Regions from separate parts of the Streptomyces sp. NPDC051976 genome, predicted to be linked through region 3. Evidence: predicted binding sites of a transcription regulator. Region 3 holds the regulator's gene; each other region holds the start of a gene.

Region 1 (10,029 bases), on a different contig from region 3:
GTGCCGCTCGCCGACGTCGCCGCGTCCTTCCAGGAGGCGGTGGTGGACGTGCTCACCCGCAAGGCCATCCGCGCCTGCCGGGACAACGGCGTCGACCACCTGATGATCGGCGGCGGCGTCGCCGCCAACTCCCGGCTGCGCAGCCTCGCCCAGGAGCGCTGCGAGGACGCGGGCATCCTGCTGCGGGTGCCGCGCCCCGGGCTGTGCACCGACAACGGCGCGATGGTCGCCGCGCTCGGCGCCGAGATGGTCGCCAGGAACCGCCCCTCGTCCACCTTCGAACTGCCCGCCGACTCCTCGCTGCCGGTCACCGAGGTCTCGGTCCCCGGCCACACCCACGAGCACGGCCCCGAGGGCGCCCACGGCCACGGTCACGATCACGGCCACGATCATCTGCACGAGCTGAGCAAGGGCAACCTGTACGGATGACCGTCACGTTGATGTGGGAGGCCGCCGCCGCCGAGGGGCGCGGCCCCGAACTCCTCGCCTGGGCACGGGAACAGAGCAGGACCCTGCCCGGCACACCGCTGCGCCGTGAGTTCCTCACCGCGCCCGACGACCGGGTCCTGGTGCTGACCTGGTGGGACGTGCCCGCGGCCGACCGCGCCACCGGGCTGCCGGAACTGCCGGAGCCCGCCGCGGAGTTGGTCCGCCGCCCGGTGCACCGCTGGCGCTTCACGTCGGTCTCCGTGGAACCCGGGGCCTGAAACTCGCATCGTCCAGGGTGAGGGCGCGGCCGGAGGGTCGTGCTCGCCCTCGGCCGCGCTCCCGCAGGTGGTCCACAGCACCGACGTAGGGCCACTGACATGCGTATCAAGCGAATACTCCCGCTGCTGGCCGCGGCCGGCGTCCTGCTCACCGCGGGCTGCTCGTCCTCCGGTTCGTCACCGTCTCCCGCCGCGACCACCGCGTCCACCGGCGCCGCGGGGAAGTCCACCGGAGGCGGCGGGGACGACGGCAAGGGCGAGGGGAAGAACGGCGACGCGGCGCGGGCGGCGGCCTTCCGCAAATGGGGCGTCACCCCGCTGGCACCGCCGCCGGCGCCCCCCGCCGTGAAGCCGGTGCACACCGGCGGCGCCCAGATACCCGTGGTCAGCGACGTGCCCACCACCCAGAAGATCGTGTTCGTCACCTTCGACGACGGCGCCGAGAAGGACCCGAAGTTCGTCGCGATGATGCGGGACCTGAAGATCCCCTTCACGATGTTCCTGACCGACGCGATCATCAGGAACGACTACGGCTTCTTCAAGCCCCTCCAGGGGCTGGGCAACCACATCCAGAACCACACCCTGACGCACCCCAACCTGCGCACCGAGTCGCTGGCCCGGCAGAAGTCGGAGATATGCGGCCAGGAGACGAAGCTGACGCACGAGTACGGCACCGCGCCCGGCCTGTTCCGCCCGCCCTACGGCAACTACAACGCCGACACCCGCGCCGCCGTGAAGTCCTGCGGCACCCTGCGGGCGATCATCCTGTGGCGCGAGTCGATGCAGATCAAGAAGGTGCAGTGGCAGCGCCCCGACCACAAGTACCACCCGGGCGACATCATCCTGGCGCACTTCCGCGGCCCCAGCGAGCTCAAGGGCGAGTCGATGACCAAGATGGTCGCCTACATGCTCAACGAGATCTCCCGGCAGGGCTTCACCGTGGCCCGGCTGGACGACTACGTCTGAGCCGCGGTCATTCCGGCTCCGCCACGGACGCGGGCCCGCCCAGCAGCATCGACGGCGCCCCGGCCACCCGGGTCAGGAAGACGGTCGCCGCGTTCGGCCCCCGCGGCTTCACCCGGCGCCGCAACTCCTCGGGCTCCACCGCCGATCCGCGCTTCTTCACCGTCAGCACCCCCACTTCGCGCTCCCGCAGCAGCGCCTTGAGCCGCTTGAGGCCGAACGGCAGCACATCGGTGATCTCGTAGGCGGTGGCGTACGGCGTCGGCCGCGGTGCGTCGGTGGTGACGTAGGCGATGGTCGGGTCGATCAGGCCGCCGTCGAGCGCCCGCGCGACCTCGGCGACCAGATGCGCGCGGATGACCGCGCCGTCCGGCTCGTAGAGGTAGCGGCCGACCGGGCGCACCTCGGGGTCGGGCAGCGGGGCGGCGGTGCACAGCGAGGCGCCGTCCGGCAGCAGGGTGGCCCGTACCGCGCCGGGGGTGGTGCCGAACCACAGCGCCGCCTCCTTCACGTCGCCGCGGTCCGAGACCCACTCGGCCTCGGCCTGCGCGGGCACCGCCTCGTGCGGGATGCCGGGCGCGACCTTCACCGCCGCGAAGGGCACCGCGCGGGCCGCGCCGAGCGCCCACGACAGCGGCGGTGAGTACGCCTCCGGGTCGAAGGTCCGGCCGCGGCCCGTGCGGCGGGCCGGGTCGACGAAGACCGCGTCGTACCCGGAGGTGTCCACCTCGGCGACATCGGCGCAACGCACCTTGATCAGGTCGGCCAGGTCCAGCGCCTCGGCGTTGGCGCGGGCCACCGCGCAGGTCAGCGGGGAGCGGTCGACGGCCAGCACCTCGATCCCGGCGCGCGCCAGCGCGATCGCGTCACCGCCGATCCCGCCGCACAGGTCGGCCAGCCGCCGTACGCCCAACGCCTTGAACCGCGCGGCGCGGTGGGTGGCGACCGAGGTACGGGTCGCCTGCTCGACACCGTCCGGCGTGAAGTACATCCGGTACGCGTCGGCCGCGCCGAACTTCGCCACCGCCCGCTGCCGCAGCCGTGCCTGCCCGAGCGCGGCCGACACCAGGTCCGCGTCGTGGTCGCGGCGCAGCCGGGTCGCGGCGGCCAACTCGTCGGCCGGGTCGTGGTCGCGCAGCGACGCCAGCAGCGCCTGCCCTGCCGGGCTCAGCAGCCCGTCGATTCCCTCGCTCACCACTCCATTGTCCCCGGGCGCGGGGAGCTGCCGGGGACAATGCAAGCAGCGCGCCTGGCACTCCGCTTGACCGAGTGCTAAGAGCGTCCTAGTCTCGGTTCTGGCACTCGACACCGCTGAGTGCCAGCAGACAGCGACGGGCAGGTCCGGCACCCGCGACGACGGGCCTACCAGGTCGCCGACCCTGACGAACACTCCCGTGAGCCCTTTGAAGGGGGAGGTCGGATCGTGACGACCGCCAGCACCAAGGTTGCCATCAAGCCGCTTGAGGACCGCATCGTGGTCCAGCCGCTCGACGCCGAGCAGACCACGGCCTCCGGCCTGGTCATCCCGGACACCGCCAAGGAGAAGCCCCAGGAGGGCGTCGTCCTGGCCGTCGGTCCGGGCCGCTTCGAGGACGGCAACCGCCTGCCGCTCGACGTCGCCGTGGGCGACGTCGTGCTCTACAGCAAGTACGGCGGCACCGAGGTGAAGTACAACGGCGAGGAGTACCTCGTCCTCTCGGCTCGCGACGTCCTCGCGATCGTCGAGAAGTAAACCTGCTTCACCGCAGCTCTGATCCCGCCCCGGGTTTCCGAGTCCTCCGGACCGGGTCCCCGGGGCGGTTTCTTTGACCGTCCTTGACGATGACGATGACGAGTAGACGAGGTAGTGCACAGGCATGGCCAAGACCCTGAAGTTCGACGAGGACGCCCGTCGCGCCCTTGAGCGCGGCGTCAACAAGCTCGCCGACACGGTGAAGGTGACCATCGGCCCCAAGGGCCGCAATGTCGTCATCGACAAGAAGTTCGGCGCCCCCACCATCACCAACGACGGCGTGACCATCGCCCGTGAGGTGGAGCTGGAGGACCCGTACGAGAACCTGGGCGCGCAGCTGGTGAAGGAGGTGGCGACCAAGACCAACGACATCGCGGGTGACGGCACCACCACCGCCACCGTGCTGGCCCAGGCGCTGGTCCGCGAGGGCCTGCGCAACGTGGCCGCGGGCGCCTCCCCGGCCGCCCTGAAGAAGGGCATCGACGCGGCCGTCAAGGCCGTCTCCGAGGAACTGCTCGCGACCGCCCGCGCGATCGAGGGCAAGGAGGACATCGCCGCCGTCGCCGCGCTGTCCGCCCAGGACAAGCAGGTCGGCGACCTGATCGCCGAGGCGATGGACAAGGTCGGCAAGGACGGTGTCATCACCGTCGAGGAGTCCAACACCTTCGGTCTGGAGCTGGACTTCACCGAGGGCATGGCCTTCGACAAGGGCTACCTGTCGCCGTACTTCGTCACCGACCAGGAGCGGATGGAGGCCGTACTCGACGACCCGTACGTCCTCATCCACCAGGGCAAGATCGCCTCGATCCAGGACCTGCTGCCGCTGCTGGAGAAGGTCATCCAGGCCGGTGGCTCCAAGCCGCTGCTGATCATCGCCGAGGACGTCGAGGGCGAGGCCCTGTCCACGCTGGTCGTCAACAAGATCCGCGGCACGTTCAACGCCGTCGCGGTCAAGGCGCCCGGCTTCGGTGACCGCCGCAAGGCCATGCTCGGCGACATCGCCACCCTCACCGGTGCGACCGTCATCGCCGAGGAGGTCGGCCTCAAGCTCGACCAGGCCGGTCTGGACCTGCTGGGCACCGCCCGCCGCGTGACCATCACCAAGGACGAGACCACCATCGTCGACGGTGCGGGCGACAAGGCCGAGATCGAGGGCCGGGTCGGCCAGATCAAGGCCGAGATCGCCGGCACGGACTCCGACTGGGACCGCGAGAAGCTCCAGGAGCGCCTCGCGAAGCTGGCCGGCGGCGTCTGCGTGATCAAGGTCGGTGCGGCCACCGAGGTCGAGCTGAAGGAGAAGAAGCACCGTCTGGAGGACGCCATCTCCGCGACCCGCGCCGCGGTCGAGGAGGGCATCGTCTCCGGTGGTGGCTCCGCGCTCGTCCACGCCGTCAAGGTCCTCGAGGGCAACCTCGGCAAGACCGGCGACGAGGCCACCGGTGTCGCGGTCGTCCGCCGCGCCGCGGTCGAGCCGCTGCGCTGGATCGCCGAGAACGCGGGCCTGGAGGGCTACGTCATCACGGCGAAGGTCGCCGAGCTGGACAAGAACCACGGCTTCAACGCGGCCTCCGGCGAGTACGGCGACCTGGTGAAGGCCGGCGTCATCGACCCGGTCAAGGTCACCCGCTCCGCCCTGGAGAACGCGGCCTCCATCGCCTCCCTCCTCCTGACGACCGAGACCCTGGTCGTCGAGAAGAAGGAAGAGGAGCCCGCCGAGGCCGGTCACGGCGGCCACGGGCACTCGCACTGACGCGGTTCCCTTTCCGACGGGTGAGGCCCGGCGTCCCTTCGGGGATGCCGGGCCTCACCCGTTGATCGCGTCCGGTGTCAGCCGGGCATCTGGACGACGCCGAGCTGGCGCATCATGCCGAGCGCGTCCCAGTGCCACCAGCCCTCGACCATCTTGCCGCCGGAGAAGACGAACGTGGTGGTGCCGGTCATCCCGACCCGCTTGCCGGTGGGCGGCATGCCGAACGCCTCACCGGTGTTGGTGCCGCTCCAGCTCCAGCGGGTGACCACCCTGTTGCCCTCGGCGATCTGGTCCTCGATGGTGAACGTGAAGTCCGGGAAGCCGCGCCGGTAGGCGAGGGTCTTCTCCTGCGCCTCCTTCACGCTGTGGGTCACCTCGTCGGTGCCGACGTCATGCTCCGTGTAGCCCTCGGCGAACAGCTCGTGGAAGGGTGCCGGGTCCTCGCGCCCGCAGACCTCCAGCAGGAAACGGCGCACCGCCGCCTTGTTGAGCTGGTCGTCGCGGACGACCTCCAGATCGGTGAAGGTCGGCATCTCGTCGCAGAGCGCCACCATTTCCTGGAAGATCCGGTCGGTCTCCGGCAGGCCGGAGTTCTTCATCGCGTCCTCGTACGAGGGGAACTCGACGATCTCCACGTAGTGCCCGTCGCCGGAGCGGTCCTTCCCGACGACGGCATGGGTGGCGGTCCGCTTGCCCTGCGTCGCCTCGACCCATGAGTCCATGAGCCGGTTCATGTCGTCGTACTTGCTGGTCTTGCAGTCGATGAGCTGGACGAATGTCATGGCGCCTCCTTCGGATCCACGCCTGTCCTCGCTCCATTTTAGGCGTTTTTGTCCTGTTCACGCCCTGGCGCCTTGGGGTCGTAGCGGCGGCCCGCCTTGGTCGAGACGCCGCCGAAGAGGCGGGAGGGGACGTGGCGGGCCACGGCGACGGCGACCTTGTAGCGGGCGTCGGGCACGCTGATCCGCTTGCCCGCGCCGAGATCGCGCAGCGCGGCGGCCACCACCTTGTCGGCGTCGAGCCACGCCCAGTCCGGTACGTTCCCGGCGTTCATCCCCGCGCGGGCGTGGAACTCGGTACGGACGAAGCCGGGGCACAGCGCGAGGAAGCGGATGCCGCTGCCCGCCAGGTCCTGGGCGACGCCCTCGGTGAAGCGGACCACCCACGCCTTGCTCGCCGAGTACGTGCCGCGCGGCATGAAGGCGGCCACCGACGACACATTGATCACCGAGCCCCGGCCGCGCTCGCGCATGGGCCGCGCGGCGGCGCTGGTCAGCCGCAGTACGGCCTCGCAGTGCACGGTCAGCATGCGCAGCTCGTCGGCGAGCGGGGTGTCGAGGAAGGTGCCGCGGTTGCCGAACCCCGCGTTGTTGACCAGCACGTCCACCGGCCGCTCCCGGTCCGCCAGCCGCCGCTCCACGGCCGCGATGCCGTCGTCCGTGGCCAGGTCCGCCGCCAGCACCTCCACCTCGACGCCGTACCGTTCCCGCAGCTCAGCCGCGCTCCCTTCGAGCCGCTTCTCGTCCCGCGCGACCAGCACCAGCCCATGCCCGTCCGCCGCCAGCCGCCGCGCAAACGCGGCCCCGATGCCTGCTGTCGCACCCGTAATGAGGGAAGTCGTCATCCCCGCAGGTTAGGCGGTGCGCTTGCGTAAGACGGTGCCCCGTCTTTAGGGGCGCGGGGAACTGCGCGGCCCGCCCCCACCGGCCGGTGGTCCGAGAACAACCGATCTGCCCCTCTGGGGCCGGTGGTGACCTGCAGGAGCGCGACGGCTGGTCGCGCAGTTCCCCGCGCCCCTATCGGGGCACTACCGGGCGAGGCGGGTGCGGATGTGGGCGCGGTCTTCCGGAGGCAACGCCTCCAGCTCCGCGAGGAGGGGGAGGAGTTCGGGCCGGGTGGTGAAGGCGCGAAAGGCCAGGGCCACCGTCACTTCGTGGGCGGGGCGGTGAACCACCGCAAGGGCGTCGCCCGCCCGCAGTTCGCCGGGCGAGATCACCCGGAGATACGGCCCGGGAAGGGCCTGCTCGGTGAACCGCCGGATCCAGCGCCGCTCGTCGAGCCAGCCCGCGAAGGTCGCGCAGGGGATCCGCGGGGCGGAAACCTCCAGCACCGGCCCGTCGGCGCCGATCCGCCAGCGCTCGCCGATCAGCGAGGAGTTGACGTCGATACCGGCGGTCGTGAGGTTCTCGCCGAAGGCGCCGTTGTCCAGGGTGCGGCCCAGTTCCCGCTCCCAGTGGTCGAGGTCCTCGCGGGCGTACGCGTACACGGCTTGGTGCGTACCGCCGTGGTGCTTGACGTCGTAGACCCGGTCGCCGGCGAGGCCGACGTCGCCGTTGCCCTTGGGGCCGGGCGCGGTGACCGCGACCGGGCCGGTGACGGGCCGCTTGTCGATACCGGTGGCCTCCAGCCGCTTCCACGGATTGGGGCGGGGGCGGCCCACGTTGACACTCAGCAGCTCCATGCGGCGCACCGTACCTCCAGCGCCTGGGGCGGCGCAGCCGCGTTTTCAGGTCTCGAGCAGATACGGCGTGGTCACGCTCAACTGCGTGAAACCGAGCCGCTTGAGGATCGGGCGGCTGTCGTCGGAGGCGTCGACCTGGAGGAAGCGGTATCCCCGCGCGGCGGCGATCTCGGCCCGGTGGGCGACCAGGGCGCGGTAGATGCCGCGGCCGCGCCAGGCGGCGACGGTCCCGCCGCCCCACAGGCTGGCGAAGTCGGTGCCGGTGTGGAACTCCATCCGCGCCCCGCAGACCGGCACGTCACCGGCCATCGCCAGCACCATGCTCACGGTGTCCGGGCTGGTGGCGATCTGGTCCAGCATCCGCTGGCGCAGCCGGCCGGCGCTGGTGCCGAACGCCTGCTCGTGGACGTCCGCCAGGAGGTCCACCCCGGCGGCGTCCGTCACCGGCACGATCCGCACGCCCTCGGGCATCCGGGCGTCGGTGGCGAGCTCCGCGACCTCGGCGACCATCAGGGCTTCCGGCTCCTCGGGGGTGAACCCGGCCGCCAGCAGCCGCTCGCCGAGGTCCGCGGGCCGGTCGTGGGAGTAGAGCTTCCACTCGAACTCCCGCCCCGCGGCCTCCGGTGTGGACAGATACGCCAGCTGCTCGGCGATGGCCCGGTCGGCGGTGGATTCGTCGAGGTCCGACCAGATGACGCCGGTCCAGTCGTGGGTGGCGGCGCCGGTCTGCCGGACGACACCGCCGAGCCGCTCCACCCTGGTGCCGGAGGCGTCGGGCGGCGCGTCGCGGCGCATCTGGGCGTCGAACAGGGCGAGTACGTGTGAGGAGTCCATCCGGGCATTGGAACACCGGCCCCGCCGCGGCGCCACGGGATTTCCCTGGTCAGCCGCCGTGGGCGCGCAGGGTGTCCAGGACGTGGTCGACGTCGGCCGCCGTGTTGTGCAGATGCGTGGAGAACCGCAGATTGCCCGCGCGGGAGGAGAACCGCACTCCGGCGGCGGTGAGCGCGGCCGCGGCGGACTCCGGCAGGCCGGCGACCGCGACGATCGCGGACACACCGGGGACCGGGTGGTGGCCGAGGCCCGTGAGGCCGTCGCGCAGCCGGGCGGCGAGCGAGGTGGCGTGGGCGTGGATCGCGGGGACGCCGAGCTCCTCGACGAGGGCCAGCGACCGGGCGGCGCCGACGTACGGCAGATACGCGGGCCGGGCGTCGAACCCGCGGGCACCGGGCGCCAGCCGGGCGACGGGGCCGTAGCAGTCCGCCCACGGGTCCTCGGCGGCGTACCACCCGGCGAAGGCGGGCGACAGGGTGTGCTCGGCGTCCTCGCGGACGGTGAGGAAGCAGGCGCCGTGCGGGCTGACCAGCCACTTGTAGCCGTGGGTCACCACGTAGTCGTAGTCGTCGGCGCACAGCGGCAGCCAGCCGACGGCCTGGGTGCCGTCGATCAGGGTGCGGGCGCCGTGCGCGGCGGCGGCCGAGCGGATCGCGGGCAGGTCGGCGACCCGGCCGTCCGCGGACTGCGCGGCGCTGACCGCGACCAGCGCCGTCCCGGGGCGCACGGCGTCGGCGAGCGACTCCAGCGGCGCGATCCGCAGCTTCAGGTCGCCGCGGCCCGCGAAAGGCTGCACCACGGAGCTGAAGTCGCCGTCCGCGACCAGCACTTCGGCGCCGGGCGGCAGCTGTACGGCGATCAGCCCGACGCTCTCGGCCACGGTGCTCGCCAGCGCGACCCGTTCGGTGGCCACCCCGGTGATCCTGGCGTACGACGCGCGGGCCGCGGCGACGGCGTCCTCGTACCCGTCGACATCCGGCGTCCCGGCCGCCCACGCCTCGACGGCCTGCCGCAGCGCGTCGGTGGTCCGGGCCGGGGCCAGTCCGTGGGCGGCGGTGTTGAGGTAGACGGAGCCGGCGGTGTGGGCGGCGAACTCCGCGGCGAGTGTGGCGTGGAAGGCGTCCATGGAATGCAGCCTGGCCCTCGACAGCCTCAAAGTCTATTGCCGATATCTATCGGATAAACCTAAGCATCGCTTATGGTTGCCGGATGATCGAGGCTCGTCATCTGAGGGTGCTGCGCGCTGTGGCCCGTACCGGTTCGTTCTCCGCGGCGGCGCGCGACCTCGGCTGTACGCAGCCGGCCGTCAGCCAGCAGATGAAGGCGCTGGAGAACTCCGCGGGCACCCCGCTGCTGGTGCGCGGCAGCCGGGAGATGCGGCTGACCGAGGCGGGCGAGGCGCTGGTACGGCACGCCGCGGGCATCCTCGCCGGGCTGACCGCGGCCGAGGAGGAGGTCGCCGCGATCGCCGGGCTGCGCGCCGGCCGGGTGCGGCTGGCGTCGTTCCCCTCGGGAAGTTCCACGCTGGTGCCCGGCGCGGTCGCGGCCATGCGGGCTCAGTACCCGGGGACCAAGATCTCGC
Region 2 (10,029 bases), on a different contig from region 3:
TCAGCGCGCGGCGCTGGTGGCTCGAACAGTGGCCGGACGGCGCCGAGTACGTGGCCGGGCTGGTCGCGCAGGACGTCCAGGACGCCCTGCTGGAGACATACGGCCGCTGGCCGCTCTGCCCGGAGTGCGAGGAGCCGCACGCCCTCGCGGTGGAACCGGAGCTCGGCCCCGACCCGCACTGGGTCTGCGAGGCGCGCGGCGCGGTGGTCGCCCCCGTCGGCGCGCTGGGCGCGTGACGCCGCCGTGCCCGTCTACATCGACCCGCCGAACTGGCCCGGCCACGGCCGCTTCTGGTCCCACCTGGTCAGCGATGTCTCGTACGAGGAGCTGCACGCCTTCGCCGCCCGCCTCGGCGCCCCGGCCCGCGCCTTCGAGCGCGACCACTACGACATCCCCTCGACCAGCTACCGCAAGGCGGTCGCCCTCGGTGCGATCGAGATCGGCAGCAAGGAACTCGTCGACCGTCTGACCCGCGCGGGCCTGCGCCGCCGTAAGCACCCGCCTGCGGCGAGCAGCTAGGTCATTCCCGGGCGCCCAGGGTGCCGCAGCCGGCGGTGAGCCGCTGTCGGCGGCCTTGACGAGGACCGTGCATGAAAATACCTTTCACAGGGTGACCTATAGCGTGAAGGAAACTTTCCCCCTGAGCGCCCGCGCCCTCCGCGGCGTGCCCGGCGCGCCCGTCATCCCCGTCACGCCCCCGGACCCGGGGGCCCTCGCGGCCAAGGTCCGCACGCTCGGCCCCTCGATGACCCGCTCGATGCAGCGGGTCGCGGAGGCCGTCGCGGGCGATCCCGCCGGCTGCTCCCACCTCACCGTCACCGCACTCGCCGTGCACACCGGGACCAGCGAGGCGACGGTGGTCCGCACCGCCCGGCTGCTCGGCTACCCCGGCTACCGCGACCTGCGGCTCGCGCTGGCCGCGCTCGCCGCCCAGCAGGCCGCGGGAGCGCCACCGGCCGTCACCGCCGACATCGCCGTCGACGACCCGCTCGCGGACGTGGTCACCAAGCTCGCCCTGGAGGAGCAGCAGACCCTCGCGGACACCGCGGCGCAGCTCGACATGGTCCAACTGGAGGCCGCGGTCCTGGCGTTGGCCGCCGCCCGCAGGACCGACGTCTACGGGATAGCCGCCTCGGGCCTGGTCGCCCAGGACCTGGCCCAGAAGCTGCTGCGGATCGGGCTGATCGCGCACGCCCACGCCGACCCCCACCTGGCCGTCACCAACGCCGTGCAGCTGCGCCCCGGCGACGTGGCGCTGGCCATCACCCACTCCGGCTCCACGCACGACGTCATCGAGCCGCTGCGGGCCGCCTTCGACCGCGGCGCGACCACCATCGCCATCACCGGCCGCCCGGACGGCGCGGTCACCCAGTACGCCGACCTCGTGCTGACCACCTCGACGTCCCGGGAGAGCGAGCTGCGGCCCGCCGCCATGTCCAGCCGTACGAGTCAACTGCTCGTCGTCGACTGCCTGTTCATCGGCGTGGCGCAACGCACCTACGAGAACGCGGCCCCGGCGCTGTCCGCCTCGTACGAAGCACTCGCCCATCGGCATCGGCCGCGTACCGGCCGCGTCTGACCCGTACCGCCCATCCCCCCGCTCACAGTAGAAGGATGAACGAGCCGCATATGTCGCACTACACCGAGCTGCGCCGCGAGCTGGAGACCCTCACCACCGAGGCGATCCGGCCCGAGCTCGCCGAGATCGACCGGATGCCGACCCTGGAGATCGCGCGGACGATGAACGGTGAGGACGTCACCGTGCCGACCGCCGTCGCCGGGCAGCTGCCCGTGATCGCCGCCGCCATCGACGGGATCGCCGCCCGGATGGCGCGCGGCGGGCGGCTGATCTACGCGGGCGCCGGTACGGCCGGGCGGCTCGGCGTACTCGACGCGAGCGAGTGCCCGCCGACCTTCAACACCACTCCGGGCAAGGAGGTCATCGGGCTCATCGCGGGCGGGCCCACGGCGATGATCACCTCGATCGAGGGTGCCGAGGACAGCAAGGAGCTGGCCGCGGCGGATCTCGACGAGCTGGGCCTGACGGACGCCGACAGCGTTGTCGGCATCTCCGCCTCCGGCCGGACCCCCTACGCCGTCGGCGCCGTCGAGCACGCGCGGGCCGCCGGGGCGCTCACCGTCGGGCTCTCCTGCAACGCCAACTCCCCGCTGGCGGCGTCCGCCGACCACGGGATCGAGGTCGTCGTCGGGCCGGAGCTCGTCGCCGGGTCCACCCGGCTCAAGGCGGGCACCGCCCAGAAGCTCGTCCTCAACATGCTCTCGACCATCACCATGATCCGGCTCGGCAAGACCTACGGGAACCTCATGGTCGACGTCCGCGCCTCCAACGAGAAGCTGCGGGCCCGCTCCCGCCGTATCGTCGCCCTCGCCACCGGCGCGGGCGACGCCGCCATCGAGGCCGCCCTCCGCGCCACCGACGGCGAGGTCAAGCCCGCCATCCTCACCCTCCTCGCCCACATCGACGCCCCCACCGCCACCCGCCTCCTCACCGCCTCCAACGGCCACCTCCGCACCGCCCTCAACACCGCCCGCGGCTAGCCGTCCAGAAGCAAAACCCAGCCCGTCCGGCGCTTGAGGACAAGGCCCGAGGCAGCGCCCCTCCAGAAGCATCTTTCAGCCCGTCCGGCGCTTGAGGACAAAGGGCGGGCGGGTGGGGAAAACACAGCGGTGCCCCCCTCCGGAGGGAGGAGAGCACCGCTGTGGTGCAGCCAGTGGGCTTCTGATCGCCAGATCAGAAGTCCATGTCACCGCCCGGCATGCCACCGGGGGCGCCGCCGGCAGCGGCCTTCTCCGGCTTGTCGGCGATGACGGCCTCGGTGGTGAGGAAGAGCGCGGCGATGGACGCCGCGTTCTGCAGCGCGGAACGCGTGACCTTCGCCGGGTCGATGATGCCCTCGGCGATCATGTCCACGTACTCACCCGTCGCGGCGTTCAGACCGTGCCCGATCGGCAGGTTGCGCACCTTCTCGACGATGACGCCACCCTCGAGACCACCGTTGACGGCGATCTGCTTGAGCGGGGCCTCCAGCGCGAGCTTGACCGCGTTGGCACCGGTCGCCTCGTCACCCTCGAGCTCGAGCTTCTCGAACACCGCGGTGGCCTGCAGCAGGGCCACGCCACCACCGGCGACGATGCCCTCCTCGACGGCGGCCTTCGCGTTGCGCACCGCGTCCTCGATGCGGTGCTTGCGCTCCTTCAGCTCGACCTCGGTCGCGGCACCGGCCTTGATGACGGCCACGCCGCCCGCGAGCTTCGCCAGGCGCTCCTGGAGCTTCTCGCGGTCGTAGTCCGAGTCGCTGTTGTCGATCTCGGCGCGGATCTGGTTGACCCGGCCGGCGACCTGGTCGGTGTCACCGGCACCGTCGACGATGGTGGTCTCGTCCTTGGTGATGACGACCTTGCGGGCGCGGCCGAGCAGGTCCAGGCCCGCGTTCTCCAGCTTGAGGCCGACCTCCTCGGAGATGACCGTGCCACCGGTGAGGATGGCGATGTCGCCGAGCATGGCCTTGCGGCGGTCACCGAAGCCCGGGGCCTTGACGGCGACGGACTTGAAGGTGCCGCGGATCTTGTTGACGACCAGGGTCGACAGCGCCTCGCCCTCGACGTCCTCGGCGATGATCAGCAGCGCCTTGCCGGACTGCATGACCTTCTCCAGCAGCGGGAGCAGGTCCTTCACCGAGGAGACCTTGGAGTTGACGATCAGGATGTACGGGTCGTCGAGCGACGCCTCCATCCGCTCCAGGTCGGTGGCGAAGTAGGCGGAGATGAAGCCCTTGTCGAAGCGCATGCCCTCGGTGAGCTCGAGCTCGAGCCCGAAGGTCTGCGACTCCTCGACGGTGATGACGCCTTCCTTGCCGACCTTGTCCATGGCCTCGGCGATCAGCTCGCCGATCTGGGTGTCGGCGGCGGAGATGGAGGCGGTCGAAGCGATCTGCTCCTTGGTCTCCACGTCCTTGGCCTGCTCCAGCAGGGCGGCGGAGACGGCCTCGACGGCCTTCTCGATGCCGCGCTTGAGGGCCATCGGGTTGGCGCCGGCCGCTACGTTGCGCAGGCCTTCCTTGACCAGGGCCTGGGCGAGGACGGTCGCGGTCGTCGTGCCGTCACCGGCGACGTCGTCGGTCTTCTTCGCGACTTCCTTGACCAGCTCGGCGCCGATCTTCTCGTACGGGTCCTCCAGCTCGATCTCCTTGGCGATGGACACACCATCGTTGGTGATCGTGGGGGCGCCCCACTTCTTCTCAAGGACGACGTTCCGGCCCTTGGGACCAAGGGTGACCTTGACGGCGTCGGCGAGCTGGTTCATCCCGCGCTCAAGGCCGCGCCGAGCCTCCTCGTCGAACGCGATGATCTTTGCCATGTGAAGTGGTCCTCCCTGGGGGTCCCCCCGCACCGCGGTAGCGGGGGAGGGGTGGATTGCTCCGGACCGCGTGGCGCCCGCGACGGACGGCCAGCCTGGTCGCCGGTTCCTTTCCGACGGCCGAGCGGGCCTCACCGACCCAGTCCTTCTGTCACTCTCACTCGTAGAGTGCTAACGCCAATGATTAGCACTCGACCCCATCGAGTGCAAGCGCCTGTGGATAACTCCAGGCCCCTGCCCGGCACTCGCCGTGCCCGCCGCGTGACGCACCGGGACGTCCGGGACGCACGAAGGGCCCGCACCTCGGCTGAGGTACGGACCCTTCGGCGTGAGTGCGTCGCGTCGGTGGCCGAACGCGCCGGAGCTGTCAGCCGGCCAGCCGGACCATGTCCGCCTGCGGCCCCTTCTGACCCTGCGAGATCTCGAACTCGACTCGCTGGCCTTCTTCGAGGGTGCGGTAACCGTCCATCTGGATCGCGCTGTAGTGGACGAAAACATCCGCACCACCGTCGACCGCGATGAAGCCGTAGCCCTTCTCCGCGTTGAACCACTTGACGGTGCCCTGAGCCATTCCTAACTCCCCTATTACTGGCCCTATCGCGGCCCCGCACTCCGCGGGTCCGGGTCAGACCTCACCCGCCGTTGGACCCCTTACCGGTGGCAAGGAGACCCCTGGGGGGTGTGCGCCGGAACGCGTCGACCGCGGCTGAATGTATCTGCACGGATGCCCAGTGCAACAGGTCAATTGGACGAGAATTCCTGGCGTGATCGATCCGAAATACCACAGGAAAGGTGCTTATGACGGGGCATCTCGGACCGGACATACAGCACCTTCAGGACATTCGTCACGTGAATTTGGCGATAAATCGCCGCACCAACCACAGGGGTGGCAACTTGCCCCCGGCAACTGTACAAGTTTTCAACTACCGCCCCGCGTAGGCCCGTTGCGACCCCCGACGGAGCCCGGACAGACCGGTGCCCCATCCACCGCAAAGGGTGAACGGGGCACATTTCGGTTCTGGTGACTGCCGGTAACCGTGACGCCTTCAGTACGCCTTCCGTACGTCTTCAGCGCACCGTGAAGACTCCTTCAACGGCCGTACTCAGCCGCCCGCGACCGCCGGAATGATCGACACGCTCGCGCCGTCCGGAACGGCCGTGTCAAGTCCTTCGGAAAAACGGACATCGTCGTCGTTGACATAAACGTTCACGAAACGACGGAGTTTTCCGGTGTCGTCGAGAACCCGCCCGGAAATGCCCGCGTGATTCTTCTCCAGCGACTCGATGACCTCGGCAAGCGTCGCCCCGTCGGCCGGAACCTCCGCCTGGCCGCCGGTGTAGGTACGGAGAATGGTGGGGATACGAACAGAAGCACTCATGCGAGGCCAGCCTCTCGGAACGCGGCAAGGGTGGGGCGGATGGTCGCGGTCGGCCCGGTGGTGGGCGCCACCGCGTCCAGGGTCTTCAGTCCGTCGCCGGTGTTCAGCACGACGGTCTCGGCGGCCGGGTCGAGCTGCCCGGTCTCGATGAGCTTCTTCAGCACGCCCACCGTCACCCCGCCCGCGGTCTCGGCGAAGATGCCCTCGGTGCGGGCGAGCAGCTTGATGGCGTCCACGATCTGCTCGTCGTTCACGTCCTCGACGGCTCCGCCGGTGCGCCGCGCGATGTCCAGCACGTACGGCCCGTCGGCGGGGTTGCCGATCGCCAGCGACTTGGCGATCGTGTCCGGCTTCACCGGGCGTACGACGTCGTGACCGGCCTTGTACGCCACCGACACCGGCGAGCAGCCCTCGGCCTGGGCCCCGTAGATCTTGTACGGCTTGTCCTCGACCAGGCCGAGCTTGATCAGCTCCTGCAGGCCCTTGTCGATCTTGGTGAGCTGGGAGCCGGAGGCGATCGGGACGACCAGGTTGTCCGGCAGCCGCCAGCCGAGCTGCTCGCAGATCTCGTACGCCAGCGTCTTGGACCCCTCGCCGTAGTACGGGCGCAGGTTCACGTTCACAAAGCCCCAGCCCTCGCCGATCGGGTCGCCGATCAGCTCGGAGCAGAAGCGGTTCACGTCGTCGTACGAGCCCTCGATGCCGACCAGCTCGCCGCCGTAGACCGCGGCCATGACGACCTTGCCCGCCTCCAGGTCGTGCGGGATGAACACGCAGGAGCGGAAGCCCGCGCGGGCGGCGGCGGCGCCGACCGCGCCGGCCAGGTTGCCGGTGGAGGAGCAGGACAAGGTGGTGAGGCCGAAGGTGCGGGCGGCCTCCAGTGCGATGGCCACCACGCGGTCCTTGAAGGAGTGCGTCGGGTTGCCGGAGTCGTCCTTGATGTGCAGGCCACCGGTGATGCCCAGCTCACGGGCCAGGTTGTCGGCCTTGACGAGCTTGGTCCATCCGGGGTTCAGATTGGGCTTGTCGGCGACGTCGGCGGGCACCGGCAGCAGCGGCGCGTACCGCCAGATGTTGGTGGGCCCGGCCTCGATCCGCTTGCGCAGCGACTCCGGGTCACCGAGCGGCAGGTCGTAGGCGACTTCGAGCGGGCCGAAACACTCCTGGCACGCGAAGATCGGGCTCAGCGGGAAGCGGGTGCCGCACTCGCGGCACGAGAGCGCCGCGGCGGGTCCGAAGGGGGTGGTGGTGTCGGCGGCGACGGTCTGCACAGCCATGATGGCGAGGCCCTTTCTCCTCATCTTCCTTGTGACGGACATCGCCACAAGACGGAATTGGCACCTTCCCCACCGTGTGACCTCGCGGTCGGCGGGAGGGTTGCCGGGGCTTCAACGGGCCGTTCCCTCTGCCCCTCTGGATGAGCGGTATGGCACCGGATGACGCATCCGGGCGTTTGTGCGCGTGGCGACCCCGGCATGCCGGGCTCTTACGCGTTGTTCAAGACTGTAACCGACGAGCGTGACAGTTGAGATAGTCGTCCGAACCGCGAGATGGATACAACACCAGGCCGAGAGGGAGACCCGCACGTGCTGGACGAGGTGGAACGGTGGCTGGCCGAGCGGTCCTGGACCGCGGCCGACCGGCCGCTGGACGCGCTGCTCGCGGCCAAGCGGGCGGCGGGGGCGCAGGGCACCGTCAGCGTCGTGCTGCCCGCGCTGGACGAGGAGGAGACGGTCGGCGAGATCGTCACCGCCATCCGCCGCGACCTCATGACCGCCGAGGTGCCGCTCGTCGACGAGCTGATCGTGGTCGACTCCGGCTCCCTCGACCGTACGGCGGGGGTGGCGGCGGACGCCGGGGCCCGGGTGGTGCGGCGGGACGAGATCCTGCCGCGGCTGCCGGCCGTGCCGGGCAAGGGTGAGGTGCTCTGGCGGTCACTGCTGGTGACCAGCGGCGAGATCATCTGTTTCATCGACGCGGATCTGCGCGAGTTCGACTCGCGCTTCGTGTCGGGGATCGTCGGGCCGCTGCTCACCGATCCCGGCCTGCAGCTCGTCAAGGCGATGTACGACCGGCCGCTGGAGACGGACGGGGCGGTCGTGCCGCACGGGGGCGGGCGGGTCACCGAGCTGGTCGCCCGGCCGCTGCTGAATCTGCACTGGCCGCGGCTGGCGGGCTTCGTGCAGCCGCTCGGCGGCGAGTATGCGGCGCGCCGCACGCTTCTGGAACGGCTGTCCTTCCCCGTGGGCTACGGGGTCGAGCTGGCGATGCTCATCGACTCCCTCGGGCTGGTCGGGCTCGACGCGCTCGCCCAGGTGGACGTGGGCGTCCGCCACCACCGGCACCAGGACGGGCAGGCCCTTGGCCGTATGGCTGCCGCCATCTACCGCACCGCCCAGCAGCGGCTCTCCCGCGCCCACCTCGTCCGTCCCCGCCTCACCCAGTTCCACCTCACCGACCGCGGCTTCGCCCCCCACACCCACCCGGTCGACACCGACGAACGTCCCCCCATGCTCGACATCCACGAATACGTGGCCCGCCACGCCGCGTAGTGCCCCGAAGGGGCGCGGGGAACTGCGCGGCCCGCCCCCACCGGCCGGTGGTCCGAAAACAACGCGTCTGCCCCATTGGGGCCGGTGGTGACCTGCAGCCCGGTCATGGGCTGGTCGCGCAGTTCCCCGCGCCCCTGACGGGGCACGTCCGGTGCCTGGGCCTCCGCCAGCGCAGCGCGCTTCCCCGCGCCCCTATCGGGGCACTCCGGCGCAGCCGGGCGCGTCACGGGCGCACCGTGCGCCACACGCGGCGCGGCCGGGGACGTTTGAGGGGGAGCCCGGGGGGCTAGGCTCGCCGCATGGTGAAGAGCGCCGGTGCGCGGATTTTGGTCGCGTCGAACCGAGGCCCGGTGACGTACAGCGTGGACGAGACGGGAGCCCTGCGCAGCAGACGCGGCGGGGGCGGCCTGGTGTCGGGGCTGAGCGCGATCGGGGACGACGCGGGCGCGGTGTGGGTGTGCGCGGCCCTGAGCGACGGTGACCGGGAGGCGGTGCGGCAGGGCGTGGCCGAGCCCGGCTCGCGGATGATCGCGATCGCGCCGGACGTGTTCGAGGCGGCGTACAACGGCATCGCGAACTCGGTGCTGTGGTTCGTGCACCACCTGCTCTACCAGACCCCGCTGGAACCCGTCTTCGACGAGGACTTCCGCGCCCAGTGGGCGTCCTTCGAGGCGTACAACACGGCCTTCGCGGACGCGCTGGCCGAGGAGGCCGCCGAGGGCGCGCACGTGCTGGTGCAGGACTACCACCTGTCCCTGGTCCCGGCGCTGCTCCGCGAGCGCCGCCCCGACCTGCGGATCGGCCACTTCACGCACACCCCGTGGGCGCCGCCGGACTACTACCGGATGCTGCCCGACGACGTCGCCGCGCAGGTGCTGGAGGGCATCCTCGGCGCGGACCGCGCCGCGTTCCTCACCCGCCGCTGGGCCGACGCCTTCGCCGCGTGCTGTGTCGCGGTGCTCGGCGCCGAGCTGTCGGAGGACGGGCACGCGGTCACCTACCGCGGCCGTACGACACGGCTGGGCGTGCACGGCCTGGGCGCCGACCCGGACTTCCTGCGCGAGCGCGCGCACCGCTCCGACGTGGCGGACCGGATCGCCACGCTGCGGGCCGAGACCGGCGCCGAGCGGAAGCTGATCGTCCGGGTCGACCGCACCGAGCTGTCCAAGAACATCGTGCGCGGCCTGCTCGCGTACCGGCAGCTCCTGGACGAGCACCCGGAATGGCGCGGGCGCGTGGTGCATGTCGCCTTCGCGTACCCCTCGCGCCAGGATCTGGCGGTCTACCGCGAGTACACCGCGGAGGTCGGCCGGGTGGCCGAGGCGATCAACGCGGACTACGGCACCGCCGACTGGCAGCCGGTGCTGCTGAAGGTCGACGACGACTTCGCCCGCTCGCTGGCCGCGTACCGCCTGGCGGACGTGGCGCTGGTGAACCCGATCCGGGACGGTATGAACCTGGTCGCCAAGGAGGTGCCGGTCGTCTCCGACCGCGGCGTGGCCCTGGTCCTGTCCCGCGAGGCGGGCGCCTTCGCCGAGCTGGGCGACGACGCCTTCGTCGTCAACCCCTACGACATCCGCGCGACCGCCGCCGCCCTCCACTCCGCCCTCACCCTCCCCGCCTCCGATCGCGCCGACCGCACCAAGCGCCTCGCGGCCGCCGCCACCGCCCTCCCCCCGGCCCGCTGGTTCCTCGACCAGCTCCACGCCCTGGACGACTA
Region 3 (10,029 bases):
ACCGACGACACCTGGGACCACGGCGGCGCGCTCGCCGTGCCGCTGGTCACCGGCGGCCGCGCCCACGGCGCGCTGCTGCTCGGCCGCACCGGGCTGCTCGGTCTGCCCGACGAGGTGATCGGCCTGGTCGAGGACTTCGCCCGCCGGGTCGCGCTCGCGATCGGCACCGCACGGCAGTACGCCCGCCAGGCCATGATCAGTACGGTGCTGCAGCGCGGCCTGCTGCCGCCCGCCGCCGGACGCATCCCCGGGGTGGAGCACGCCGTCGTCTACGAGCCGATGGCCGGTGACTGGGTGGGCGGTGACTTCTACGACCTGTTCCCCGCCGGGGACGGCCGCTGGTGCTTCGCGCTCGGCGACGTCTGCGGCAGCGGCCCCGAGGCCGCCTCGCTGACCGGCATCGCCCGCCCCGTGCTGCGGCTGCTCGCCCGCGAGGGCTACGGCGTCTACGACGTCCTCGACCGCCTCAACAAGGCCCTCGCCGACGAGGCCGCCACCGCGCTGATCGGCGAGACCGCCGCCTGGGACGGCGGCCAGGCCCGCTTCCTGTCGCTGCTGTACGGCGAGATCCTGCCGTACGCCGCGGGCCACGGCGCCCGCTGCACGCTCGCCTCCGCGGGGCACCCGCTGCCGCTGATCCTCGGCCCCGACGGGCGGGTGCGGCCCGCCGCCTCCCCGCAGATGCTGCTGGGCATCGCCGACGACGCGCAGTACGCCAGCGAGTCCTTCGACCTCGCCCCCGGCGACACCCTGCTCTGCGTCACCGACGGCGTCACCGAGCGCCGCCGCGGCCACCGGCAGTTCGACGACGACGACGGACTCGCCGTCGTCCTCGGCGGCTGCACGGGCCTCGGCGCCGCGGGAGTCGCCGAACGCATCCGCCGCGCCGTCCACGACTACGACGTCGCCCCGCCCGACGACGACCTCGCCCTACTGGTCCTCCAGGCCCACTGACGCCCGCCCGCCCCACGGCGGGACGGGGCAGCGATCCGTGCGCCGGACCCACCCACAGACCCCCCGCCCGCCCCGCCGTCCGCCCGGCGCCCGGTGGGGCCGTTTGCCGGATCCGCCCGCCCGGTGCGCCCCGCCGAGCAGGCGCGGGGGAGGGCTTGGGGTGACGGATACACCCACCCGCCCCCGTCGTCCGCCCGTCGGCTGGCGGGTCCGTTGCCGGATGCGCGCACCCGGCGCGCGCCGCCCCGCCGGGCAGGCGGTTTCGGGGCGGGTGGGGGAGGGTTCCGGGTGACGGATACTGGGGGGATGCCTTCTGTACTGCCTGACGGTGAGCCCGTGCCCGCGGACGGGGTGCTGCCCGCGCACGCGCTGGACGGGGCCGATGGGCGGCCGCTCGGCTTCTACCTGCACGTGCCGTACTGCGCGACGCGCTGCGGCTACTGCGACTTCAACACCTACACCGCGACCGAGCTGCGCGGCTCGGGCGGCGCTCTGGCCTCCCGGGAGAACTACGCCGACGTGCTCGTCGACGAGATCCGGCTGGCCAGGAAGGTGCTCGGCGACGACCCGCGGCAGGTCGAGACGGTCTTCGTCGGCGGCGGCACCCCGACACTGCTGGCGGCCGCCGACCTGGGGCGGGCGCTGGCCGCCATCCGCGAGGAGTTCGGGCTCGCGCCCGGCGCCGAGGTCACCACCGAGGCCAACCCCGAGTCCGTCGACCCCCGGTACCTGGCCGAACTGCGCGCGGGCGGCTTCAACCGGGTTTCCTTCGGCATGCAGAGCGCCCGGCAGCACGTCCTGAAGGTGCTGGACCGCACCCATACCCCGGGGCGCCCCGAGGCATGCGTCGCCGAGGCCCGCGCGGCCGGGTTCGACCACGTCAACCTCGACCTGATCTACGGGACCCCCGGCGAGTCCGACGACGACTGGCGGGCCTCGCTCGACGCGGCGAGCGGCGCGGGGCCCGACCATGTGTCGGCCTACGCGCTGATCGTCGAGGAGGGCACGCAGCTCGCCCGGCGGATCCGGCGCGGCGAGGTGCCGATGACCGACGACGACGTGCACGCCGACCGCTACCTCATCGCCGACGAGCGGCTCGCCGCGGCGGGCTTCGACTGGTACGAGGTCTCCAACTGGGCCACCACCGACGCCGGGCGCTGCCGCCACAACGAGCTGTACTGGACCGGCGCCGACTGGTGGGGCGCGGGCCCCGGCGCCCACAGCCACGTCGGCGGCGTGCGGTGGTGGAACGTCAAGCACCCCGGGGCGTACGCCCAGGCACTGGCCGAGGGCCGCAGCCCGGGGGCGGGCCGGGAGATCCTCACCGCGGAGGACCGCCGCGTCGAGCGCATCCTGCTGGAACTGCGCCTGTCCGGCGGCTGCCCGCTGTCGCTCCTCGCGGCGGACGGCACGGCCGCCGCCGCCCGCGCCGTAACGGACGGGCTCCTGGAGCCCGCCCCTTACGCGGACGGCCGCGCCGTCCTCACCCTGCGGGGACGGCTGCTGGCCGACGCCGTCGTGCGCGACCTGGTCGACTGAGCGGGCCGTACCCACCCGCCCACCAGCCCGTGGCCCGGCCCCGTCGGCGGCTGCCGCTCCCCGCGGTCGCCCCGGCCGCTACGGCGCGGTGACGAAGTCGATCAGCTCCTCCACCCGGCCCAGGAGCTCCGGCTGCAGGTCCTTGTAGGTGTGGACCGACGCCAGGATGCGCTGCCACGCCTCGCCGGTGCTCATGTGCCAGCCGAGAGCCTCGCAGACGCCCGTCTTCCAGTCCTGGCCCCTGGGGACGCGCGGCCAGGCGCGGATGCCGACGGAGGCGGGCTTCACGGCCTCCCAGACGTCGATGTACGGGTGGCCGACCACGAGCACGTCGGAGCCGGTGACGGAGGCGGCGATACGGGACTCCTTGGAACCCGGCACCAGGTGGTCGACGAGGACGCCGAGCCGGGCGTCGGGGCCGGGCGAGAAGGTGTCCACGATGGCGGGCAGGTCGTCGACGCCCTCCAGATACTCCACGACGACGCCCTCGACCCGCAGGTCGTGGCCCCAGACCCGCTCCACGAGCTCGGCGTCGTGACGGCCCTCCACGTAGATCCGCCCGGCGCGGGCGACGCGCGCCTTGGCGCCGGTGACGGCGATGGAGCCGGAGGCCGACAGCAGCGGGCCGCGGGGGGACGGCGGCCCGGGCCGCACCAGGGTGACGGTTTCGCCGTCGATGAGGAAGCCGCCCGGCGTCATCGGGAAGACCCGGTGTTTGCCGAACCTGTCCTCCAGAGTGACGGTGAAGCCCTCGGCGGTCCGCTCGCACCGCACGACGGCCCCGCAGAACCCCGTCGCGGCCTCCTCGACCACCAGATCGGTCTCCGCGGCCACCTCGGGCGCGGCGGCGCCCTTCTTCTTCCAGGGCGGGGTCAGGTCGGCGTCGTAGTTCCTGCTGCGCATGGGGGAAATCCTAGGGAGCGGCGTCGAAGCGGGCGGCGAGGGCGTCGCGCTGGGCGCGCAGGAAGCGGGCGTCGACCACCGCGCCGTGGCCGGGGACGTAGCGCCCGGTCTCGCCGCCCAGGGCGAGCAGCGCGTCCAGGGTGGCGGGCCAGCGCTCGGGGACGGCGTCGTCCCCGGCCTGCGGCTCGCCCGACTCCTCCACCAGGTCGCCGCAGAACACCACCGTCGGGTCGCTCGCGGTGGCGCCCGGCACCACCACGACCAGGTCGTGGTCGGTGTGCCCGGCGCCGGGGTGCACCAGGCGGACCCGGCGGTCGCCGCCGAGGTCGAGCGGGTACTCGCCGTCCACGCCGTGCCCCGGCACGACCAGCGCGTCCGCGGCGGCCGCCGCCTCGTCCGGGTCGGTGTCCAGCGCGACGGCCGACGCGCGCAGCGCGTCCCGCTCCCGGTGCAGATAGCCCGCGAGCGACGCCTGCCCGTACACCTCGGCGCCCGGGAAGGCGGCCGTGCCGAAGACATGGTCGAAATGGCCGTGCGTCAGGACGACATGGGTGACGGGACGGCCGGTCAGCGCCTCGACCTGCTCCCGCAGCTCGGCGCCCTCGCGCAGCGTCGACCCGGTGTCCACCAGCAGGACGCCGACCTCACCGACCACCAGGCCGATGGTCACATCGAGGTAGGGCAGTCTTCGCCGAGCGACGCCGGGAGCCAGTTGCTCCCACACCGACTCGCCCGTGCTCTCCACAGAATCCACGAGGGCGACCGTATCGCCGCGCCCGCCGAATCGCGCGCCTAACGATCGGCTTGCGGTGCCCTTGTGGAGCCCTTGCTACCGCGCCGTACACTTGCTGCGGGGAAGCTGGCACTCGAAATGGCGGAGTGCCAGGCAGACGGATACCGGCGAAGCCCTACGGCTGGAGGTGCGCGATGCTGAGCGAACGCAGGCTCGAAGTGCTGCGTGCCATCGTCCAGGACTATGTCGGCACCGAGGAGCCGGTCGGCTCCAAGGCGCTGACCGAGCGGCACCGGCTGGGCGTATCGCCCGCCACGGTCCGCAACGACATGGCGGTTCTGGAGGACGAGGGGTACATCGCCCAGCCGCACACCAGCGCGGGCCGTATCCCCACCGACAAGGGCTACCGGCTCTTCGTCGACAAACTCGCGGGAGTGAAACCGCTCTCGGCCGCCGAGCGCCGCGCGATCCAGAACTTCCTGGACAGCGCGGTCGACCTCGACGACGTGGTGGCCCGTACGGTACGGCTGCTCGCGCAGCTCACCCGGCAGGTCGCGGTCGTGCAGTACCCGTCGCTGACCCGGTCCTCGGTGCGGCACGTGGAGCTGCTGGCGCTGGCGCCCGCCCGGATCATGCTGGTGCTGATCACCGACACCGGACGGGTGGAGCAGCGGCTGGTCGACTGCCCCGTGCCGGTCGGCGAGACGGTGCTCGCGGATCTGCGGGCCCGGCTGAACAGCCGGGTCGTCGGCCGCCGCTTCGCCGACGTGCCGCCGCTGGTGCAGGACCTGCCGGAGAGCTTCGACCCCGACGACCGCGCCGCGGTCTCGATCGTGCTGGCCACCTTGCTGGAGACGCTGGTCGAGGAGACCGAGGAGCGGATCATGCTCGGCGGCGCGGCGAACCTGACCCGGTTCAACCATGACTTCCCGCTGACGATCCGGCCCGTCCTCGAGGCGCTGGAGGAGCAGATGGTGCTGCTCAAGCTGCTCGGCGAGGACTCGGGGATGACGGTTCGCATCGGCCATGAGAATTTTCACGAGGGCCTGAACTCCACCTCCGTGGTGGCGGTCGGCTACGGTTCGGGCGACGAGGCAGTCGCCAAACTCGGCGTGGTCGGACCGACCCGCATGGACTACCCCGGAACGATGGGAGCGGTACGCGCAGTGGCACGTTACGTCGGACAGATCCTGGCGGAGTCGTAAGTGGCCACGGACTACTACGCCGTACTCGGCGTGCGCCGCGACGCAGGCCCGGACGAGATCAAGAAGGCTTTCCGCCGACTCGCCCGCGAGCTGCACCCGGACGTCAATCCGGACCCGAAGACGCAGGAGCGGTTCAAGGAGATCAACGCCGCCTACGAGGTGCTCTCCGACCCGCAGAAGAAGCAGGTCTACGACCTCGGCGGTGATCCGCTGTCGGCCGCCGGTGGCGGCGGCGCGGGCGGCTTCGGGGCCGGCTTCGGCAACTTCAGCGACATCATGGACGCCTTCTTCGGGCAGTCGCAGCAGCGCGGGCCGCGCTCGCGCACCCGGCGGGGCCAGGACGCGATGATCCGGCTGGAGATCGAGCTGGACGAGGCCGCGTTCGGCACGACCAAGGACATCCAGGTCGACACCGCGGTCACCTGCGGCACGTGCAGCGGTGAGGGCGCGGCGCCGGGGACGTCGGCGCAGACCTGTGACATGTGCCGCGGCCGCGGCGAGGTCTCGCAGGTCACCCGCTCCTTCCTCGGCCAGGTCATGACGTCCCGGCCGTGCCCGCAGTGCCAGGGCTTCGGCACCGTGGTGCCGACCCCGTGCCCGGAGTGCGCGGGCGACGGGCGGGTGCGGTCCCGCCGTACGCTGACCGTCAAGATCCCGGCGGGCGTCGACAACGGCACCCGGATCCAGCTCGCGGGCGAGGGCGAGGTCGGCCCCGGCGGCGGGCCGGCCGGCGACCTGTACGTGGAGATCCGCGAGGTGCCGCACCCGACGTTCCAGCGGCGCGGCGACGACCTGCACTGCACGGTCACCATCCCGATGACGGCGGCAGCGCTGGGCACCAAGTGCCCGCTGGAGACGCTCGACGGGCTGGAGGAGATCGACATCAGGCCCGGCACCCAGTCCGGCCAGTCGATCCCGCTGCACCAGCGCGGCATCACCCACCTGCGCGGCGGCGGCCGCGGCGACCTCGTCGTCCACGTCGAGGTCGTCACCCCCAACAAGCTCGACGCCGACCAGGAAGACCTCATCCGGCGCCTGGCCAAACTCCGCGGCGAAGAACGCCCCACCGGCCAGTTCGCCCCCGGCCAGCAGGGCCTCTTCTCCCGCCTGAAGGACGCCTTCAACGGCCGCTAGGGGAAGGGGGCCGCAAGGCCCCTTTCTTCCCGCCCCCCCGCGGCGCGTCCCGGCGGTGCCGGGCCCGCCGCAGGGGCCTGGTGCTACCGCCGGTAGGGGCCGCGGGGGTCAGGGTGCCGCGCCGGACGGCGAAGCCGCGTGGGACGATGACGGCATGTCCGCGTTGACCGACCTGTCGTCGTTCTCGACGTATCCGATCATCCAGGCGCCGATGGCCGGTGGTGCGTCCAACCCGCAGTTGGCGTCCGCCGTGGGCGCGGCCGGGGGCCTGGGGTTCCTGGCCGCGGGGTACAAGACGCCCGAGGCGCTGTACGAGGAGATCCGGCAGGTCCGGCACCTCAGCTCGCACCCGTTCGGGGTGAACCTGTTCGTGCCGCAGGCGCCGACCGCCGACCCGTCGGCGGTCGCGGTCTACGCGGAGCAGCTCGCGGGCGAGGCCGCCTGGTACGGGACGCCGCTGGGTGACCCGGAGGCGGGCACGGACGACGCCTGGGACGCGAAGATCTCCCTGCTGCTGGAGGACCCGGTGCCGATGGTGAGCTTCACCTTCGGCTGCCCCGACCGCGCGGTGATCGAGGCGTTCGCGAAGGCCGGCACGTACACCGTGGTGACCGTCACCTCGCCGTCCGAGGCGCTCGCCGCGCAGTGGGCGGGCGCCGACGCGGTGTGCGTCCAGGGCGTGGAGGCCGGCGGCCACCAGGGCACGCACCGCGACGACCCGCAGCTGGACTGCGCGGGCATCGGCCTGCTCGCCCTGATCCCGCAGGTACGCGAGACGGTCACGCTGCCGGTGATCGCCGCCGGCGGGCTGATGCGCGGCGGCCAGATCGCCGCGGTGCTGGCCGCCGGGGCCGACGCGGCCCAACTCGGCACCGCCTTCCTGGTCTGCCCGGAGTCCGGCGCGAGCCCCCTGCACAAGCGGGCCGTCACCGACCCCGTCTACGCCCGCACCGAGCTGACCCGCGCCTTCTCCGGGCGGCCCGCCCGCGGCCTGCTCAACCGCTTCGTCCGCGAGCACGGCCCGTACGCCCCGCCCGGCTACCCGCAGATCCACCACCTGACATCCGCCCTGCGCAAGGCCGCCGCCGCGGCGGGCGACCCGCAGGGCATGGCGCTGTGGGCGGGCCAGGGCCACCGGCTGGCCCGCGACGTCTCCGCCGGGCGCCTGGTCGAACTGCTCGTCGAGGAGATCGAGGCGGCCCGGGAGGTGCTCGCGTGACCGCCCCGGTGTTCCTGGTCGCCCCCGAGGCGCTGGACGGCGATCCGGCCCGTATCACCGTCACCGGACCCGAGGGCCGCCACGCGGTCTCCGTGCGGCGCCTGGAGCCCGGCGAGGACATCGTGCTCACCGACGGCACCGGGCGCGGTGCGTACGGTGTCGTCGCCGCCGTCTCCGGCAAGGACGTGCTCGACGTGGACGTACGGGAGGTGCGCGCCGAACCCGAGCCCGGGGTGCGGATCACCGTCGTCCAGGCGCTGCCCAAGGGCGACCGCGGCGAGCTGGCGGTGGAGACCATGACGGAGGTCGGCGTCGACGCCGTCGTGCCCTGGGCGGCGGCCCGCTGCGTCACCCAGTGGCGGGGCGACCGCGGCGCCAAGTCGCTGGCCAAGTGGCGGGCGACGGCCCGCGAGGCGGCCAAGCAGGCGCGGCGGCTGCGATTCCCCTCGGTGGCCGAGCTGATGACGACCCGTCAGGTGGCGGCGCTGCTCGCCGAGGCCGACTTCGCGGGCGTCCTGCACGAGGAGGGCTCCAGCGCGCTGGCCGCCGCCCCGCTGCCCGCCTCCGGGTCCGTGGTGCTGGTGGTCGGCCCCGAAGGCGGCGTCGCTCCCGAGGAACTCGCCGCCTTCGCCGCCGCCGGCGCGCCCCCGTACCGCCTCGGCCCCACCGTGCTGCGCACCTCCACCGCGGGTGTCGCCGCGGGCGCGCTGCTGCTCGGCCGTACCTCCCGCTGGAGCTGAGCGTCACCCCTTCCCCCGCGCATCCCGTAAGGGACAAGTCCGTCGTCGGGGGGATTTACGGCGGCGGCCGACAGGCGGACCGTGGAGGGATGGGACGGGCAAGGAAGTTGAAGTGGGGAGCCGGGTTACTCATCGCGGTGGCCGCCACGCTGGCGACCGCGGGCTGTGATCCCGCGAACGGTCTCGGAGCGAGCGCGGTGTCGGCCACCACCGACCAGTTGGCGACGCAAGCGCTCAAGAACGACAAGGTCCATGTGGCCTGGCTGTCGTGCAGCGCCACGACGGGCAAGACCGAGGACAAGGTCACCTGCCTCGGCCAGACCGACGACAAGCAGAAGATCACGGTGAAGGGCAGCGTGACCCAGCAGCTGGACCAGAAGTGCGTGAAGGGCCATCTCACCGCGGTGGTCGGCAAGAAGACCGTCTGGGACGTCCGGGGCCTGGGAAACTGCTCGGCGAAGAGTTGATCGTGGTGGTTAGGGTGGCGGAGTGACGGACCGCTCGCGCCAGGCGCACCCCTCGTATCTGCGACACCCCCACCCGCACGGGGAGTTGATCGCCTTCGCCGCTGAGGACGACGTGTGGGTGGCGCCGTTGGACGGCGGCAGGGCATGGCGGGTCAGCGCCGACAACATGCCGGTGGGCCGCCCCCGGGTGTCGCCCGACGGCGAGTCGGTGGCCTGGACGTCCACCCGGGACGGCGCTCCGGAGGTGCATGTGGCGCCGCTGGAGGGCGGGGCGTCGCAGCGCCTGACGTACTGGGGCGACATCCGCACCGCTGTGCGCGGCTGGACGCCCGACGGCGCCCTGGTGGCGGTGACCGCCCACGGCCAGGCGTCCTCGCGCCGCACCTGGGCCCGCGAGGTGCCGCTCGACGGCGGCCCCGCGCGCACGCTGCCGTACGGCCCGGTCGGCGACCTGGCGTACGGCCCGGACGGCGCGGTGCTGCTCCAGTCGGTCACCATGGGCCGCGAGGCCGCGTACTGGAAGCGGTACCGCGGCGGCACCGCGGGCAAGCTGTGGATCGACCCGGCCGGTGACGGCGGTTTCCGGCGAGTGCACGCCGATCTCGCCGGGAACATCGAGTGCCCGATGTGGGTGGGGGAGCGGATCGCCTTCCTCTCCGACCACGAGGGCACCGGCGCGCTGTACTCCAGCCTGCCCGACGGCGGCGACCTGCGGCGGCACAGCCCGCTCGGACGGCCCGGCGCGGGCGCCGGTTTCTACGCCCGCCACGCGGCCACCGACGGCGTACGCGTCGCCTACGCGGCGGGCGGCCGGCTGTACCTGGTGGACGCGCTCGACACCGGCACCGACCCGGACGCCGCGTCGCGCCCGCTGGAGGTGGTGCTCGGCGGGCAGCGCACCGACCTCCGGCCGCACCCCGTACGCGCCGCGCACCACCTGGGCGACGCGCGCCCCGACCACACCGGCCGCGGCAGCGCGGTCGAGGTCCGCGGCACCACGCACTGGGTGACGCACCGCGGCGGCCCGGCGCGGGCGCTGGCCGCCGAGCCGGGAGTACGGACCCGGCTGCCGCGGGTGTTCGGCCAGGGCGGCGCCGACGGGGAGCAGCAGGTCGTGTGGGTCACCGACGCCGAC

The links. The regulator HrcA, encoded in region 3, represses chaperone genes, less so after heat shock. The targets are predictions, from matches to a motif close to TTNGCACTCNGNNNNNCNGAGTGCNAA.
Region 1: groES (co-chaperone GroES) is a predicted target of HrcA. The motif match lies at 2,920-2,946, and genes of this name have one in related genera.
Region 2: groL (chaperonin GroEL) is a predicted target of HrcA. The motif match lies at 4,563-4,589, and genes of this name have one in related genera.

The regions. Positions count from the first base shown of each region.
Region 1 is NZ_JBFAXL010000001.1:328,646-338,674, reverse strand. It holds gene tsaD (tRNA (adenosine(37)-N6)-threonylcarbamoyltransferase complex transferase subunit TsaD) at 1-429, shown strand, start outside; gene AB0M29_RS01545 (hypothetical protein) at 426-707, shown strand; gene AB0M29_RS01540 (polysaccharide deacetylase family protein) at 807-1,673, shown strand; gene AB0M29_RS01535 (class I SAM-dependent methyltransferase) at 1,681-2,865, opposite strand; gene groES (co-chaperone GroES) at 3,094-3,402, shown strand; gene groL (chaperonin GroEL) at 3,527-5,152, shown strand; gene AB0M29_RS01520 (ester cyclase) at 5,230-5,934, opposite strand; gene AB0M29_RS01515 (SDR family oxidoreductase) at 5,973-6,776, opposite strand; gene AB0M29_RS01510 (MOSC domain-containing protein) at 6,960-7,613, opposite strand; gene AB0M29_RS01505 (GNAT family N-acetyltransferase) at 7,659-8,447, opposite strand; gene AB0M29_RS01500 (aminotransferase class V-fold PLP-dependent enzyme) at 8,497-9,573, opposite strand; gene AB0M29_RS01495 (LysR family transcriptional regulator) at 9,657-10,029, shown strand, end outside.
Region 2 is NZ_JBFAXL010000049.1:13,596-23,624, reverse strand. It holds gene AB0M29_RS34345 (hypothetical protein) at 1-236, shown strand, start outside; gene AB0M29_RS34340 (DUF4031 domain-containing protein) at 244-519, shown strand; gene AB0M29_RS34335 (MurR/RpiR family transcriptional regulator) at 665-1,579, shown strand; gene murQ (N-acetylmuramic acid 6-phosphate etherase) at 1,615-2,559, shown strand; gene groL (chaperonin GroEL) at 2,753-4,378, opposite strand; gene AB0M29_RS34320 (cold-shock protein) at 4,746-4,949, opposite strand; gene AB0M29_RS34315 (ubiquitin-like small modifier protein 1) at 5,482-5,757, opposite strand; gene thrC (threonine synthase) at 5,754-7,034, opposite strand; SAM riboswitch class I at 7,052-7,181, opposite strand; gene AB0M29_RS34305 (glucosyl-3-phosphoglycerate synthase) at 7,344-8,309, shown strand; gene AB0M29_RS34300 (trehalose-6-phosphate synthase) at 8,609-10,029, shown strand, end outside.
Region 3 is NZ_JBFAXL010000026.1:79,292-89,320, forward strand. It holds gene AB0M29_RS24710 (ATP-binding SpoIIE family protein phosphatase) at 1-954, shown strand, start outside; gene hemW (radical SAM family heme chaperone HemW) at 1,261-2,493, shown strand; gene AB0M29_RS24720 (DUF3097 domain-containing protein) at 2,572-3,396, opposite strand; gene AB0M29_RS24725 (MBL fold metallo-hydrolase) at 3,407-4,141, opposite strand; gene hrcA (heat-inducible transcriptional repressor HrcA) at 4,324-5,334, shown strand; gene dnaJ (molecular chaperone DnaJ) at 5,335-6,468, shown strand; gene AB0M29_RS24740 (nitronate monooxygenase) at 6,623-7,687, shown strand; gene AB0M29_RS24745 (16S rRNA (uracil(1498)-N(3))-methyltransferase) at 7,684-8,427, shown strand; gene AB0M29_RS24750 (hypothetical protein) at 8,517-8,894, shown strand; gene AB0M29_RS24755 (PDZ domain-containing protein) at 8,917-10,029, shown strand, end outside.